Regions from separate parts of the Shewanella sp. A22 genome, predicted to be linked through region 3. Evidence: predicted binding sites of a transcription regulator. Region 3 holds the regulator's gene; each other region holds the start of a gene.
The links. Region 3 encodes MetJ, which represses methionine synthesis genes. Its sites were predicted from a motif close to TAGACGTCTAGACGTCTA; they were not measured.
Positions count from the first base shown of each region.

Region 1: the regulator MetJ is predicted to act here: its motif matches at 2,845-2,862, upstream of metK (methionine adenosyltransferase).
Region 2: the regulator MetJ is predicted to act here: its motif matches at 2,673-2,690, upstream of metE (5-methyltetrahydropteroyltriglutamate--homocysteine S-methyltransferase).

Region 1 covers NZ_JBSQBN010000006.1:38,065-43,574, reverse strand. The annotation lists gene epd (erythrose-4-phosphate dehydrogenase) at 1-171, opposite strand, end outside; gene tkt (transketolase) at 358-2,352, opposite strand; gene metK (methionine adenosyltransferase) at 2,893-4,044, shown strand; gene ACWXWT_RS02430 (GNAT family N-acetyltransferase) at 4,190-4,729, shown strand; gene ACWXWT_RS02425 (hypothetical protein) at 4,857-5,213, opposite strand; gene ACWXWT_RS02420 (N-acetyltransferase family protein) at 5,259-5,510, opposite strand, start outside.
Region 2 covers NZ_JBSQBN010000014.1:5,873-11,382, forward strand. The annotation lists gene ACWXWT_RS04465 (TonB-dependent receptor) at 1-857, shown strand, start outside; gene ACWXWT_RS04470 (HDOD domain-containing protein) at 975-1,715, shown strand; gene ACWXWT_RS04475 (LysR family transcriptional regulator) at 1,698-2,600, opposite strand; gene metE (5-methyltetrahydropteroyltriglutamate--homocysteine S-methyltransferase) at 2,756-5,047, shown strand; gene ACWXWT_RS04485 (WYL domain-containing protein) at 5,486-5,510, shown strand, end outside.
Region 3 covers NZ_JBSQBN010000013.1:32,650-38,159, reverse strand. The annotation lists gene ACWXWT_RS04355 (DUF3373 domain-containing protein) at 1-151, opposite strand, end outside; gene ACWXWT_RS04350 (c-type cytochrome) at 299-628, opposite strand; gene ACWXWT_RS04345 (sulfite exporter TauE/SafE family protein) at 921-1,661, opposite strand; gene metJ (met regulon transcriptional regulator MetJ) at 1,734-2,048, opposite strand; gene metB (cystathionine gamma-synthase) at 2,258-3,421, shown strand; gene ACWXWT_RS04330 (bifunctional aspartate kinase/homoserine dehydrogenase II) at 3,514-5,510, shown strand, end outside.

The DNA.
Region 1 (5,510 bases), on a different contig from region 3:
CTTAAAGCGACCATGGGTAGTGTCATATTGAGTGAGGTGACAAATCGCTTCAGGTTTTGCTAGCTCATTAATGGCCACAATTTGAATTTGTTGGCGTTTTCCAGATTCGTACAATGCACGAAGAATTGAGCGACCAATTCGGCCATAACCATTAATTGCAACTCGAATCATTTAGGGTCCAGGGTAATTAACCTAAGCACTTATTATTTAAATAAACATAATAAAACATTGAAAATAAATGACTTAGTATATACAGTTTGCGTGAATTAAAGACATAAAATAACGGCCTGCAAAAGTATTGCAGGCCGTTATTATACAGATTAAACACCTAATAGATAAGTGTTAAATCCCAGATGATTATCCTAAAGATTGCACAGTTTTTACGACATTATCAACAGTGAAGCCGAAGTATTTTAGTAATTCAGCCCCTGGCGCTGACTCACCAAAAGTGGTCATACCCACTACACCACCGTCAAAACCAACGTACTTGTACCAAAAATCGGTATGAGCGGCTTCAATGGCTACGCGCTTAGTCACAGCTTTTGGTAATACAGATTCTCTGTATGCAGCATCTTGCTTGTCAAACTCAGTTGTAGAAGGCATAGAAACTACACGCACCTTCTGACCAAGGGCAGTTAACTCTGCAGCAGAATCCATCGCCAATTGCACTTCACTACCTGTAGCAATCAAAATCACATCAGCAATGCCTTGGCAATCAGACAATACATAACCACCTTTCGCCACGTTTGCTAATTGCTCAGCAGTACGCGCTTGGGCTTTAAGGCCCTGACGGCTAAAGATTAATGATGTAGGTGCATCACGACGTTCAATGGCCGCTTTCCAAGATACTGCCGTTTCCGCAGCATCACATGGACGCCATACTGCCATATTAGGCGTTAAACGTAAGTTAGCAAGTTGCTCAACCGGTTGGTGAGTAGGGCCATCTTCGCCTTGACCAATAGAGTCATGGGTGTAAACGAAAATGTTTTGAATGCCCATTAATGCTGACATACGTACCGCGTTACGTGCGTACTCCATAAACATCATGAAGGTTGCGCCATAGTTAATAAAACCACCATGTAACGACGCACCGTTCATAATACCGCTCATACCAAATTCACGTACACCGTAATAAATGTAGTTACCGGCAGGATCGTCTTGAATACCTTTTGAACCAGACCAAAGTGTTAAGTTTGAACCGGCTAAATCTGCACTACCACCCAATAACTCTGGCAACATAGCACCAAAGAAACCAATCGCGTTTTGAGAGGCTTTACGGCTTGCAATCCCTTCAGCCTTATCTTGACACTCTTGAATATAAGCTTGTGCATTAGCTTCAAAATCAGCAGGTAAATCACCTTTTAATAAACGGCGATCATATTCAGCAGCAAGTTCCGGGAACGCAGCTTGGTAAGCAGCAAATTTGTCGTTCCATAACGACTCGTTAGCGGCCCCTTTTTGCTTAGCATCCCAACCCGCATACACGTCAGATGGAATATCAAATGGCGCATATGGCCAGTTTAAAAATTCGCGTGCAGCTGCAATTTCTGCATCACCTAATGGTGCACCGTGACAATCATGGCTACCAGATTTGTTTGGAGAACCAAAACCAATAATGGTTTTACAGCAAATCATTGATGGCTTGTCAGTAACAGACTTAGCCTCTTCAATTGCTGCACGGATTGCATCAGGGTTATGACCGTCAACACCTGCAATAACATGCCAGCCATAAGCTTCAAAACGCTTAGGAGTATCATCGGTAAACCAGCCTTCAACATGTCCATCGATTGAAATACCGTTGTCATCCCAAAATGCCACTAGTTTGCCTAGGCCTAATGTGCCAGCTAATGAACAGGCTTCGTGAGAAATGCCTTCCATTAAACAACCGTCGCCTAAGAAACAATAGGTGAAGTGATCAACAATATCGTGACCAGGACGGTTAAATTGTGCCGCTAAGGTTTTTTCAGCAATCGCCATACCGACGGCATTACTGATACCAGCCCCTAAAGGACCTGTAGTAGTTTCAACACCTGGAGTATAACCATACTCTGGGTGACCTGGCGTTTTAGAGTGCAACTGACGGAATTGTTTTAACTCTTCAATAGGCAATTCATAACCAGATAAATGCAGTAAAGAGTAGATCAGCATAGAGCCATGACCGTTTGACAAAATAAAACGATCGCGATCGACCCAGTTAGGATTAGTTGGATTGTGTTTTAAAAAATCATTCCATAGCACTTCGGCGATATCAGCCATACCCATCGGGGCGCCTGGATGACCAGAATTGGCTTTTTGAACCGCATCCATACTTAGGGCGCGAATGGCGTTAGCGAGTTCTTTACGAGATGACATGCTCTCTCCTGCTTGTTTGTATGTTCTAGCGGGCAATTGTGAAGCCATATTTTCCCCTACAAGGCGATATGACGCAAATTAAAATTTCTCTCATTGCATTTTTTAATTATTTACAGACAAGAATAAGACTGTTCTTGGCCCTTAAACCTTAAAATTAATCCCAACAAACTCATTCTCAACATACAGATAAAATCATTGAGTGAGATGGATCATAATTTATTGACGTTCACTCGAGAACATACCTTACCACCAAAAAATTGAGCATCTACTGTGATTTACCGTCTGGTTATCGTCACTAAGATTGTTCATTTAATCGCAATATCATGATAGAAAAACCATAAAGCCAATAACAAAAAACGATTAAAAGCAACAATTTAATTAGCCTCCTGACTAAACACCCTTTTTCTGAGTAAAAAATATTCATGCACAACAGCACAATTCTCAAGTTAAATTCGTATTGGGGGGTGTTATCGATTTAGATTTCGACTAAAATAGACGTCTAGACGTATATTCAAATGCAACCAACGAGATTCCCCTATTATGGCAAAGCACTTGTTTACCTCTGAGTCAGTCTCAGAAGGTCATCCAGATAAAATCGCCGATCAGATTTCTGATGCGGTATTAGACGCAATACTTGAGCAAGATCCTAAAGCTCGTGTTGCGTGCGAAACATATGTTAAAACCGGTATGGTATTAGTGGGCGGTGAAGTCACCACTTCTGCTTGGGTCGATATTGAAGAGATCACCCGCAAAACAGTACGTGAAATTGGTTATACTCATTCAGATATGGGTTTTGATGCTGATTCATGTGCGGTATTAAACGCAATTGGTAAGCAATCTCCAGACATCAACCAAGGTGTTGATCGTGTTGATCCCGCTGAGCAAGGCGCTGGCGACCAGGGCTTAATGTTTGGTTATGCAAGCAATGAAACTGATGTGTTAATGCCGGCACCAATCACTTATGCGCACAAATTAGTTAAGCGTCAGTCTGAAGTACGTAAAGACGGCACACTACCTTGGTTACGCCCAGATGCCAAAAGCCAAGTCACGTTTGCTTATGATAATGGTAAAATCATCGGTATCGATGCGATTGTGTTATCCACTCAACATCGCGAAGACGTTAAACAAGCTGATTTGATTGAAGCGGTAATGGAAACAATCATTAAGCCGGTATTACCTGCACAATGGTTAAATAAAGACACAAAATACTTTATCAACCCAACAGGTCGCTTTGTGATTGGTGGCCCCGTTGGCGACTGCGGTTTAACCGGACGTAAAATTATTGTAGATACCTACGGCGGCATGGCACGTCATGGTGGTGGTGCTTTCTCTGGTAAAGACCCATCGAAAGTAGACCGCAGTGCGGCTTATGCTGCACGTTATGTCGCTAAAAATATTGTTGCAGCAGGGCTTGCTGACCGCTGTGAGTTACAAGTGTCTTATGCTATTGGTGTTGCCGAACCAACGTCTATCAGTATAGAAACATTTGGTACTGGTAAAGTATCGGAAGAAGTATTGATTAAATTAGTACGTCAACACTTTGAATTACGTCCATACGGCTTAACGGCAATGTTAGATTTAGCGCGCCCAATCTATCAGCAAACTGCTGCTTATGGCCACTTTGGCCGTGATATCTTCCCATGGGAAGCGACTGATAAAGCTGAAGCACTACGTGCCGATGCTGGTTTATAATCAGCTAGCATAATTATCGTCTTAAGCTAGTATCTGTATTAAGCTAAATTAGATAAAATAAAACCGCCAACTGGCGGTTTTATTTTATTTAATTGGCAACGCAATGATTTGCTCTCAACATTTGTTCTCAACAATGGCTCAGGTTATGTATCAACCCACATGGCTAGACACAAAAATAACAACAAATCACCAACCATCGACTACGACTAACACCAACGCGCTTAACTGCCCTGAGGTTAAACAGTGGTCTGCAATTAAGTTATTCTATCGTCAACATATGCCTTATGCTCGGTTAGCTCAGAAAGAATCTGTGGCTGTGATTCATCATTTAAGTTCACTCAATATGAATGAAGTTGATATAAACCAGCAAAAAATAATCGCTGCTATCAGGGTAAAACCTATGGGCCAATATCAATTAATCAATGGATTATTGGTTCATCCTGACTACCGTGGACAACAGCTTTCAATTCAGTTATTGAAATTTATTGCCCCCCAATTAATCACTAAAAATTGCTTCTTGTTTACTCATCCATGGTTAATTGGCTTATATCAACAGCAACACTTTATCGTTATAGATCAAAATGATTTATCTGCGATGCCTGCAGAAATCACTCAGCTGTATCGTCGCTATCACAGTAAACAACGACCACTAGTATTAATGCAGCTCAATGAACCCGATAAATAATCTAACTGAATAAAATCCATAAACCAAATTCAGACAACATTAAATGATATTGAAGATCTACATAAGGTCTATTAAGCAACAATAAACTCAGCACTATATAGTGCTGAATACGAGGTCATTTAACCCGTTAACAATGATCGAAATGCGAACTTTCTATACACATAAACGACACTTGCTGCATTGTCATTACTGGCACTTCTTTGACACAGATAGACGCTAAGTTAATCCGCTCGATATCGGTAAATAGCGTAATCGCTGCATGATAATTATTGGTTACACCACAAAATAACCACATATCTTGCCAGCGCACAAAATATCCCGTTTGTTGCAATTGCGGATTATCTGGATTTTGTAAATCAACTTCGACACACTCATACAACTGTGCCGCGTCAGCCAACACTGCGACTACCAGCTTCATATTGTCAAATGCAGATAGCCTTAAATCCAAGTAGGGCGAAAACAGTGCTTCAAAGTTAGTACTCATAGAATTCCTCATAAATAACCACTTTAACAACACCCTAGCTTGACATCACGTTATGTTAGTCGTGGCCAATAAACAATAATCACGTTGTTCAAAACTGAATCGAACAATTTCTGTCATTGCGGCTTTTTGTTTGTGTGCCGCTAGTGAACGGGCATTGTCCGCAGCAATATATGTCACCATAAAAGGAAAGGTATTTGCTACTTGTTTTTTTAATTCTGTAACCAATGCTGAAAACACTCCTTTGCCACGTTTTGATTCTTGTATCCAAACGGGCCCATATTGGCACGTGTTAGTCGT
Region 2 (5,510 bases), on a different contig from region 3:
TACCGATAACGCCAACACTATCTTATGTTGTGGGTGGTCGTTATTCAGAAGTGACTGATGATTTGTTTGATCAAATACTCTATCCAAATCGTATTGAAATTGATAACGACGCCCATGCATTTGAGTTAGGGCTTAATTACCGTCCAAGCAATGAAAATCGTTTTTATGTTCGTGCAAATGATAACTTTCGCTTTGCTAAAGTCGACGAACAGGCTTATACGCCTGTGACAATAATTGGCTTAAACCCTCAAACAGGCCGCTCTTACGAAGCCGGTTGGGATTACACAACAGCGACTCAAACACTCAAAATCAATGCTTACCAGCTTGATTTAGAAGATGAGATTGTTTTGGATACTAGCCGTATTGATGGGCCTGATGGAGTATTTGGCTTTGGGGCTAACGTAAATGCAGACGAATCTCGTCGTTTTGGGGTAAGTACTGCTTATAATGTGCAGTTATCCACGGACTGGCTATTAGGTGCTTCGTACGACTATATTGATGCAGAATTTACTCAGGGCGAAAACGACGGTAAAGCGTTATCTTGGGTGGCAAAGCATTCAGGTAAAGCCTATGTCAGTTATGATTTCTCAGATAGTTGGCAAGCCTTTGTTGAAGGTGTTTACACTGGTGAGCGCTACATGGAAGGTGATAACAGCAACGCTGATGATAAGTTAGACAGTTATGTACTCACCAATCTTGCGCTCAACTATACCTATTTAGGTTGGAACGGTAGTTTACGTATCGACAACTTACTTGATGAAGATTATGTTGGCACCGGTTATTACAATGCGTATGCCAGTGGATATTATTCGGGTACTGGACGTTCAATTAGGCTGACCGCTGGTTACCGTTTTTAACTTAATTGTTTAAGTTCGCTAACTTAAGTAAAGCCAGTAATTTTACTGGCTTTACTTTTAATATATCGTTAAATTATTTTATACCGTGGTTTATTCTGAAAAAGGTGATCAATGAACATGACTAACCTTGAGCAACAAGTTTTTACTCAAGTGCAAGCTATTATAGGCAACGAAGAGCAGGTCATTGGTCGACGTGGAATACTGATTCCGTTAAAGAAAGCCCTTATTAGTGAAGCCGATATCCGAATTATTATTGAGACGGTTTCTGCCGATCCAGCTTTGGCAATGCATTTGTTGTTGCGCAGTAATACCGCGCAAACTGCAGGCATCGTATCGACAAAAAGCCGTAGTGTTAAAGATGCTTTAATCCGTTTAGGACAAGTGAATATTTATCGTTATGCTTTTTCATTTTATTTGAAAGAGCGGCTTGATGAGCTTACCGAGCCTTACAAAAAACTGGTTCAAGGTTATTGGGAATTAAATGAAGCGATTGCGATAGATTGTATAACCATGTTACGCGAAGAGAGTGAAACTGGCGTTGGTACAAAAATTGATGCGGATGAAATGCAAACACTCGCACTATTTAGTGTGTTTGGGCAGGTGATTGCGTTAACGGCTTTTGCTTATTTAAACAATGAATTATCACGACCTGTTTCGTTAAAAGTATTGAAGTCACTGATTGATAAACAACAGCAGCAACTCTCGCTTGAAGCGTTTGAGTCTCTTGGGTTGGATGATGATTTACGCGAAGAGTTTTTAATTGCACATAACTTACGTCAAACACAAAACCCAGATTCTCCAGGGCTTGTGCTTAGACGCGTGCTATCTAAACGAGGTTTGTTAATCAACCCGTTGTAGTTTTATGCCTTCACATGCTACCAGTTCGAGCCATTTTTGGATTAAATTCGCATTGGTGGCGTCGCGGCGATAAGCGCCAAACAATGGACGTTTTAGTCCTTCTGCCCCTAATTTTACCGCAGTAAGGCTCAGCCCCTGACTCTCTTTAATCGACCAAGTTGGCAAGGTTGCTACGCCGTCATTACAGGCGACTCGTTGCAATAACATGGAGGTTAAATCACATTGTTTTTGCTCGCCAGGTTCAATACCAGCAGGCTCTAAAAAGTGTTTGTATATGTCTAAACGTGCTAAAGGTACTGGATAACTAATTAACGTTTGTTTTGCTAATTGTGCAGGCGTTACAAATGCTTGTGCTGCTAGAGCGTTATCACTTGCTACCACTAACTTAACTTCAAAATCAAATAGATGCTGATACGCAACACTGTGCCCTGGTACTGGGTCAGAGGTGAGTACTATGTCTAAACTGCCTGTTTCTAACGCATTGAGTGAATCAAATAAATGACGGCTTGAAATGTCAATTTGAGCTGCTGGCGCATGTTGTTTAAATTGTTCAATGACGGGCATTAACCAACGAAAACAACTGTGGCATTCAATACCGAGCTTAAGTTGTTGGCTTTCACCCTCTAAACCGCGTTTAAGATCTGACTCGGTTGCAATCACTTTCGGTAAAATTTCTTCTGCTAAATTTAGCAAACGAGAACCTTCATGAGTAAAGGTTAATGGTTTACTTTTACGAACAAAAATAGCTGAGTTAATCCGAGTCTCTAACTCTTTTATTTGATGAGAAAGCGCCGACTGGGTTACAAATCGTTTTTTAGCCGCACCCGCTAAACTGCCACTTTCTTTTAACGCCATCAAGGTGCGAAGGTGTCTAAGCTCTATCATTTTCTCTCCACATGAATCTTGCTCAACTAGCCGATGAAATCAATTCGATTGCTTGACAGCAGAGTAACACAATAAACTTCTAGACGTCCAGACGCCTATGTAGCTTTTTTCTACATAAATGGCTATAAATTTTGCTCAACGAAAAGGAAAGTAGTATGAAAATTTCAAGTTTAGGGTTTCCCCGCATAGGACGTCAGCGTGAATTGAAGTTTGCGTTAGAGCGTTATTGGCGCGGTGAAGCAACGTTAACAGAGTTGAAAAATGTTGCCAGTGAATTGAAACGCATTCATTGGCAGTGGCAAGCTGATGCCGGTGTTGAATTAGTGCCAGTAGGGGATTTTGCCTATTATGACCAAGTGTTAACCTTAAGCGCGACGTTAAATGTGATCCCTGATCGTCATCGCGCCCTCCAAGCTGATGGCAGCCCTGCCGCTGTTGATATAGACACTTTATTTCGCGTGGCGCGTGGTCGTTCACAAACTGGGCAGCATGCCTGCGCGGCAGAAATGACCAAGTTTTTTAATACTAACTATCATTATCAAGTGCCAGAATTAAGTGCAGATCAAACATTCGAGATTGCTTTTGAGCAATTGTTTGACGAAGTGACAGAGGCGCAACAATTAGGTCACCAAGCTAAACCAGTGCTGCTCGGCCCGGTCACTTATTTGTATTTATCTAAAAGCCTCACTGAGTTTAATAAGTTATCGTTATTACCGCAGTTACTGGTTGCCTATCAACAAATATTGTCTCGTTTTGCTGCCCAAGGGGTTAGCTGGGTGCAACTTGACGAGCCAGTACTTGCCGCTGATTTAACCGATGAGTGGCAGCAAGCCATTAGCCACAGTTATCAAACCTTAGCGCAACATAAGCCAGCCTCATTAAAGATTTTACTCGCCAGTTATTATGGTTCTATTGCTCACCATCAAACGCTGGTTAGCGCCTTACCCGTTGATGGACTTCATCTTGATTTAGTCACAGCGCCAGAACAACGTGATGCGTTTGTTAATGCACTTTCTCGCCAACAAGTACTCTCAATTGGCGTGATTAACGGCCGTAACGTATGGGCCGCAGATGTTGATGTGATAGCAAAGCAAGTAACTGACTTAGCGGCGACCTTAGGCGACCGTTTGTGGATAGCGCCTTCGTGTTCGTTGTTGCATTGCCCTGTTGATGTAGAGGTAGAAACCCAATTAATTAACCCATTACTTGGTCAGTTAGCTTTTGCAAAACAGAAGTTATTTGAACTTAATGAAATTCATCAACTTGTTGTTGAGCAAGACTGTGCAGCCAATCGAGTCATTATTGAGCGTTGCCAGCAACGCCGCTTAGCAAAAGCATTGGCCGCAGACCAACAAGTGCTTCAACGTGTGTCACAGTTAACCACCGCTGATTTTAATCGCAACAGCCCATTTGCCAACCGTATCATTGCTCAGCAACAAAAGTTAGCGCTGCCGTTATTGCCTACAACGACCATAGGTTCTTTCCCGCAAACGCCAGCAATTCGCGGGTTACGCAGTCGCTGGCGTAAAGGTGAAATTAATGACCGTGATTACCGATTACAGCTTGAGCAAGTTACCCAAGATACTATTTCTCGTCAACTTAAGTTGGGTATCGACGTGTTGGTACACGGCGAAGCTGAGCGTAATGACATGGTAGAGTATTTTGGTGAACAATTAGAGGGCGTTGGGTTTACGCAATTTGGTTGGGTGCAAAGTTATGGTTCTCGTTGTGTTAAGCCGCCGTTAATTTATGGCGATGTATCTCGCCCTAAACCCATGACAGTCGATTGGGCCACCTATGCGCAAAGCCTAACCGACAAGCCCGTTAAAGGCATGCTAACGGGTCCAGTGACTATTTTACATTGGTCGTTTGCCCGTGAAGATATTCCACGTCAAGACATAGCCAACCAACTTGCGTTAGCGGTCCGTGACGAAGTGGTTGATTTAGAAAAAGCAGGCATTGGTATTATTCAAATTGATGAACCCGCATTTCGTGAAGGTTTACCGATTAAACAAAGCCAATGGGCGGATTACTTAACTTGGGCGGTGGATGCGTTTAAGTTATCGGCGGCAGGTGTTGACGATGCGACCCAAATCCATACCCACATGTGTTACAGCGAGTTTAATGACACCATTAATGCCATAGCGGCAATGGATGCAGATGTTATCACTATTGAAACTTCGCGTTCGCGCATGGAGCTACTGAACGCTTTTGAAGACTTTCATTACCCTAATGAAATTGGTCCAGGAGTGTATGATATTCATTCGCCAAATACCCCAACCGTTGATGAAATGGTCGACTTAATCACTAAAGCGGCGCAAAAAGTGCCGGTAAAACAGCTATGGGTTAATCCGGACTGTGGTTTAAAAACCCGTACTTGGGATGAGGTTGAGCCAGCACTGCGTAATATGATTGAAGCCACTAAAGTGCTTCGCCGTCGGTTTTAATCGATAGGGTGAATCCATTAAAGGTTGCCGAGTTTTGTTGCTTAGCAACGATTATAAGCGGCGTGATATTGAGCCGTAAATTGCCCTATTGTTGACGACATTGAAGTTGAATATGTGCCGTTAACAATAGGAGCGATGATGAGTGATACTTATAAGGCCATTGAACTGGTCGGTTGATCACCGATCAGTTCAGACGAAGCGGCCAAACATGCGATTGCAGAAGCCTGCAATAGTTTACAATATTGTGCAGGTTTCACGTTACCGAAACTCATGACCATTTAAAAGTGGCTATTAACGTGGGCTTTGCCTTGGATATCTAGTTTCTTGTATGTTGAGTCATTGAAATACTGCGTTTATTTTCATTTGCTGAATAATATCATTGACTTATGTTCGAAAAACATTTATAAGCACACAAGGCTTACAAGATTAGTGAACAAGATGGCAAAGGATTTGTCTCGTAAAC
Region 3 (5,510 bases):
CAACCCGTGAATTTAAGTCGTCTAGCTCGTCGGTAATGCTGGCAAGCTGCTGTTTAAGATCGGCAATTTTTTGTGCATCTGTGTCTGCCGCTAGGCTAGCGCCACTCATAAAGAGCGCGTTAGCAACAAGTATTGATATAAGAGTTCTCATGGCCTTTCTCCCCCGATTCACCAAAAAAGTAGGTTTATTTGGCAAATTTTTACTGTAAGAATCCCTGAGGCTAAGCCCCACTATTTTTCGGTTTGTTGACTGGCTGATGTTTTCGCTTAAGACGAAAAGCGACTCAGCATTGATGATTTAGCCGCAGGTTGCTGGTTGGTCAGAGTCGGCGGCGTGGTCATACAAGAACTGTTGAATGTCTTTCAGATCTTTTTCTGATAAGGCTTCAAAAACGGCAGGTTTTGCTTTGTGTTTATCGCGAGTAAAAAATCGATCCCATTGGCTCATGGTTTTGGTCATTGGGGTAAGTTCAGGGCCTTCACTGCCAGCACTGTGGCAGGCTTTACATTCTTTTTTGTACAAGTGTTTGCCTTTTTTAGGGTTACCACCATCGGCAGCCATAGCTTGGCTTCCGAATGATAATGCTATGGCGACTGCGATACCAACTTTTACGTATGTGTTCATCATTTTATCCTCATAGAGCTTTTATAGGTGGAGCGTTAGCAACTTGTTTTATTCTTTGCTGTGAATAATGTTACCTAAAAGTAGATAGTGTTAATTTGAAGTAGATCATATCCATGAGAAAAATCTAATTGAAAAAAAGTTAATTGAAAAAAATCTAATGAACTAGTGTGATATTGATCGGTTGCATAGCGGTATTTTGTTTGCTAGGGGAGTGAAAGTGCGGCAATCGCTCTATGTTGTGTTGATATCGTGGGAAACAGATAGCAGAATAATAAATGAGTGCCTAGGCGCGATATTAGTTCATCAATGCGTTGGTTGATTTAATGACTAATACCGTGGCACTGATGCTACACAATATTAGGGTGGCGGTGCGGGTTTTGTTTTTATCGACATGGTTAATTAACTGGCCTGATACCAAGTAACCAGCAACGACCGAGGGTAATAGCATTAACGATAACCACAAGTGTTTTACTTCAACTAAGCCGACGATGGCTAGAATGGCTAAAGCAATTAATGAACTAAATACAAAAAAGGCTGACAATGCAGCTCTAAATTGGTTGGCATCTTGTCCGGCAAGTAAAATGGCCATTGGTGGGCCACCAATGGCAGCTATGTTGCCAAAAATACCTGAAAAAATACCCGCGATGAATAAACTAATGCGATTAATTGGCGCCGTGATTCGATAAACACTCAGGATAACGGCAATAAATACAATAGCGGCAATGATGAGTCCTAAAATAGCTTGAGGGGCAAACATTAATAACCCTGCGCCTAAAAAACCACCTGGCACCCGCCCAAGTAAGGCATATTGCAAGCCATTAAATTGCAGGTGGCCGCGCTCTCTAAATAAGGTCATTGCTGAGATGGAAAACCCCATTACAATAATAGGAACAGGTACAAGTTGGGGGTTAACGATATACAATAGAGGGCTTGCAACAACGGCCAACCCAAAACCAATTAAACTTTGGGTTAGCGCGCCAAAAAAAACGATAACTGATGCCAGTATCAACGTTGTTGGATCGATAAATGACAGCATAAGTTCTCTATAAAAACATCACTGCTTCTTAGGGCAGCTTCTATGTCGGTGAGGTAGAAACTAAATTGTGAGTTATTCGAGTTCTTCCCACTCGATACCCATATCATCCATTAGTTTCTTTGCTTCACTCGGAATACTATCAGGTTCATCTTTTGATAAATCACCGTCGTGAGGTAATGGTTGTCCCGTATATGCATGTAAAAAAGCTTCGCATAGCAGTTCACTATTGGTAGCATGGCGCAGATTATTTATCTGGCGACGCGTACGCTCATCTGTGAGTACTTTTAATACTTTTAAAGGGATAGAAACCGTAATTTTTTTTACTTGTTCATTCTTTTTGCCATGTTCGGCATATGGGCTGATATATTCGCCATTCCATTCAGTCATTAACTTACCCTTAACGATAAATACGCTGCAGATTTTAAACCGTTACAATCTCTAGTCAAATTATTGCTGTTATTTTGTCGTGATTGCAAATAGATTTCTTGATGTTTAGACGTCTAAATGGCTATTCTTGTTGACGGATGAAGAACTCTTCGGTAAATTTGGACGTCTAGACATCTCTTTGTGTGTTTGTGACATTTTAGGAATCCATTATGACTAAGCTTCAAAGCGCCACATTGGCCGTTCGCCAAGGTATTGAAACAGACACACAACATGGTGCTGTAGTACCACCGATTTATTTATCGACCAACTATTCTTTTAATGGTCATCAACACCCTAGGGAATTTGACTACAGTCGGTCGGGTAATCCTACACGCTGCATTTTAGGGGAAGCTCTCGCCAAACTTGAGCAAGGTGCTACCGGTGTGGTGACATGCACTGGCATGGCCGCGATTACATTGGTGACTAGCTTGCTTGGCCCAGATGATTTATTGGTTGTGCCGCACGATTGTTATGGTGGCAGTTATCGTTTATTTACTAATTTGGCCAAAAAAGGCCAATTTAAGCTGTTAGTCGTTGACCAAACCGATGTACAAGCATTGAATCAAGCTATTGCGCAAAAACCTAAAATGGTGTGGTTAGAAACACCATCTAACCCTTTACTGCGTGTGGTCGACATTGTTGAAATTAGTCAAGCTTGCCATGCTGTTGGCGCATTAGTCACGGTAGATAACACCTTTTTGTCTCCAATATTACAGCAACCATTGTTGCTGGGTGCCGACATTGTGATCCATTCAACCACTAAATACATAAATGGTCACAGTGATGTAGTGGGTGGTGCTGTTGTGGCTAAAGATCCTGAATTAGGCGAGTTACTGCATTGGTGGTCTAATACTCTGGGTTTAACAGGTTCAGCATTTGACAGCTACTTAACTTTGCGCGGCTTGCGTACGCTTTCGGTACGCATTCGAGAGCATCAACGCAATGCACAAAAAATAGTTGAGTTGCTTAATAGCAGTCATGTTGTTGCCAAGGTTTACTACCCAGGATTAAAAGACCATCCAGGTCACGAAATTGCGGTAAAACAACAACAAGGCTTTGGCGCTATGTTAAGTTTTGAATTAATTGGCGGCGAGGCTGAAGTCGTGGCCTTTTTACAGGGCTTGTCTTTGTTTAGTATTGCTGAAAGTTTAGGCGGAGTGGAAAGTTTAGTAGCCGTTCCGGCCACAATGACCCATAGAGCAATGGCTCCAGAAGCAAGGCAAGAGGCTGGTATTAAAGAGACTTTATTGAGATTATCTGTAGGTATAGAAGATGCAGATGATCTCCTTGCCGATCTCAATGCAGGGTTAGCCGCCGTCGCGGCAATTAAATAAGCTTAATTTCAGTTTATGTTCGCTGTAGTTTAAGCGAAATAAAGTAAAATAGCAGTCGCACAAAAAAGTCGTAGTTGTTTAAGGAGTTAGTAATGGCGCGAGGTCATTTACATAAGTTTGGTGGTTCTAGTTTAGCGGATGCTGATTGTTATCGCCGTGTTGCTCATATTTTACTTACCCATGGCCATAGTGATGATCTTGTTGTGGTGTCTGCTGCAGGTAAAACCACTAACTTCTTATACAAATTACTGAGTCTGCGTGAAAGTGGTCAATTATGGCAAGAAGAGTTGCAGGTACTTGTGAGCTACCAGCAAACCTTAATTGAACAATTATTGTCAAACGAGCAAGCGCGAGATTTGCGTGAACGTTTATCGACCGATAAATCTCAATTAGTTAGTTTGCTGTCTTTAGAGCAACATAACGATTACCAGCTGAACCAAGTTGTGAGTTTTGGTGAGCGTTGGTCTGCACGTTTAATGGCGGCTTTGTTACGAGAAATGGGGGTGGCAGCGACCCATGTCGATGCGTGTTCTATTTTGGTTGCAGACGAAGGCGCAGTGCCAAATATTTTAGTGCAAGAGTCACGCGATAAAGTACAAGCCTTGCTTGCACAGCATCCACAAGAGCGATTAGTGATCACTGGATTTATCTGTGCGAACCGTCATGGGGATACTTTATTACTTGGCCGCAATGGTTCTGATTTTAGTGCCACCTTGATCGCTAGTTTAGCAGACATTGAGCGGGTAACGATTTGGACCGATGTGGAAGGGGTGTTTAACGCCGACCCCAATAAAATCAATGATGCCAAACTCTTAAAGAGCATGTCGTTAGCAGAAGCAGATCGCCTAGCGCGATTAGGTTCCCCTGTATTACATTCACGGACTTTACAACCTTTATTTAATACTGACGTTAGCCTTGCTGTGCGTTCAAGTTACGCCTCGCATACTGACTTTACCCTTATTGCTCCACTTAGCTCATCTGCCAGCGCACCTGTAGTGACTAACTTAAATGAAGTGGTGTTGTTTAGTTTTAAAACGGACATAGCACTCCAGTCATTACTGGACATATTACATAATGCAGGGTTAACGCCATTAGCATACTGGGAGTTAACACAACATAAATTTGAGCTGGCGTTTACTTTAGAAAGTCAAAAGCAATTGCAGGCGTTATTGGTTAAGCATGGCGCAGAAATGTCGATAGACGAGCTGACCATTCAAACTGATTTAGGCTTGGTAGCACTAGTGAGTGCCGATGCGCATCATTTTAGACGCAGCTTCGCGCGTTTATTAAGCCGTGATGCCAAACCTGTTTATCAAGACTCGCTCAGTTTAGTGACTCTAGTGCCACAGGCTCAAGTGAGCTTGTTAACCCAAAAAGTTCATCGCCGTTGTGCAGGCCCAAGGATGCGTATTGGAGTGTTATTGCTGGGTGTCGGTAATATTGGTGAGGCGTGGATAGACTTATTTAAACGTGCAAGGCCATCGTTAGACCGTGAGTTAGAGGCCTCTGTAGAGTTGATTGGTGTCGTTGGATCGCAAAAAGCATTGATTTCAAATAACGGTATTAATCTCGATAACTGGCAACAAGATTATCAAGCCAATGCTACTAAGTGGGATTATAACAAGCTGTTTGAACAACTAGAACAATTGGCTTGTGATGAAATTGTTGCGTTAGATATTAGTGCTAGCGCGACGTTAACCCTACAGTATCCAGCATTGTTTGCTCGGGGGATTCATGTTGTAAGTGCCAATAAACTTGCGGGTTCCGGGCCGTTACCTTTTTACCGTGAGTTAAAGCAGCAACTGAGTAATCGCCGTTTATTTTGGCGTTATAATGCCAGCTGTGGTGCTGGGTTGCCAATTCAGCATGCTTTGAATGACTTACGAAATAGTGGTGACACTATTGAAGCTGTAGGGGGGATTTTTTCTGGCACCTTATGTTGGCTGTTTGAACATTATGATGGAACTAAACCCTTTTCTGAATTAGTACTACAAGCGCGAAGTTTAGGTATTACCGAACCCGATCCTCGTGACGATTTGTCGGGCCGTGATATGCAACGCAAACTACTTATTTTGGCCCGCGAGATAGG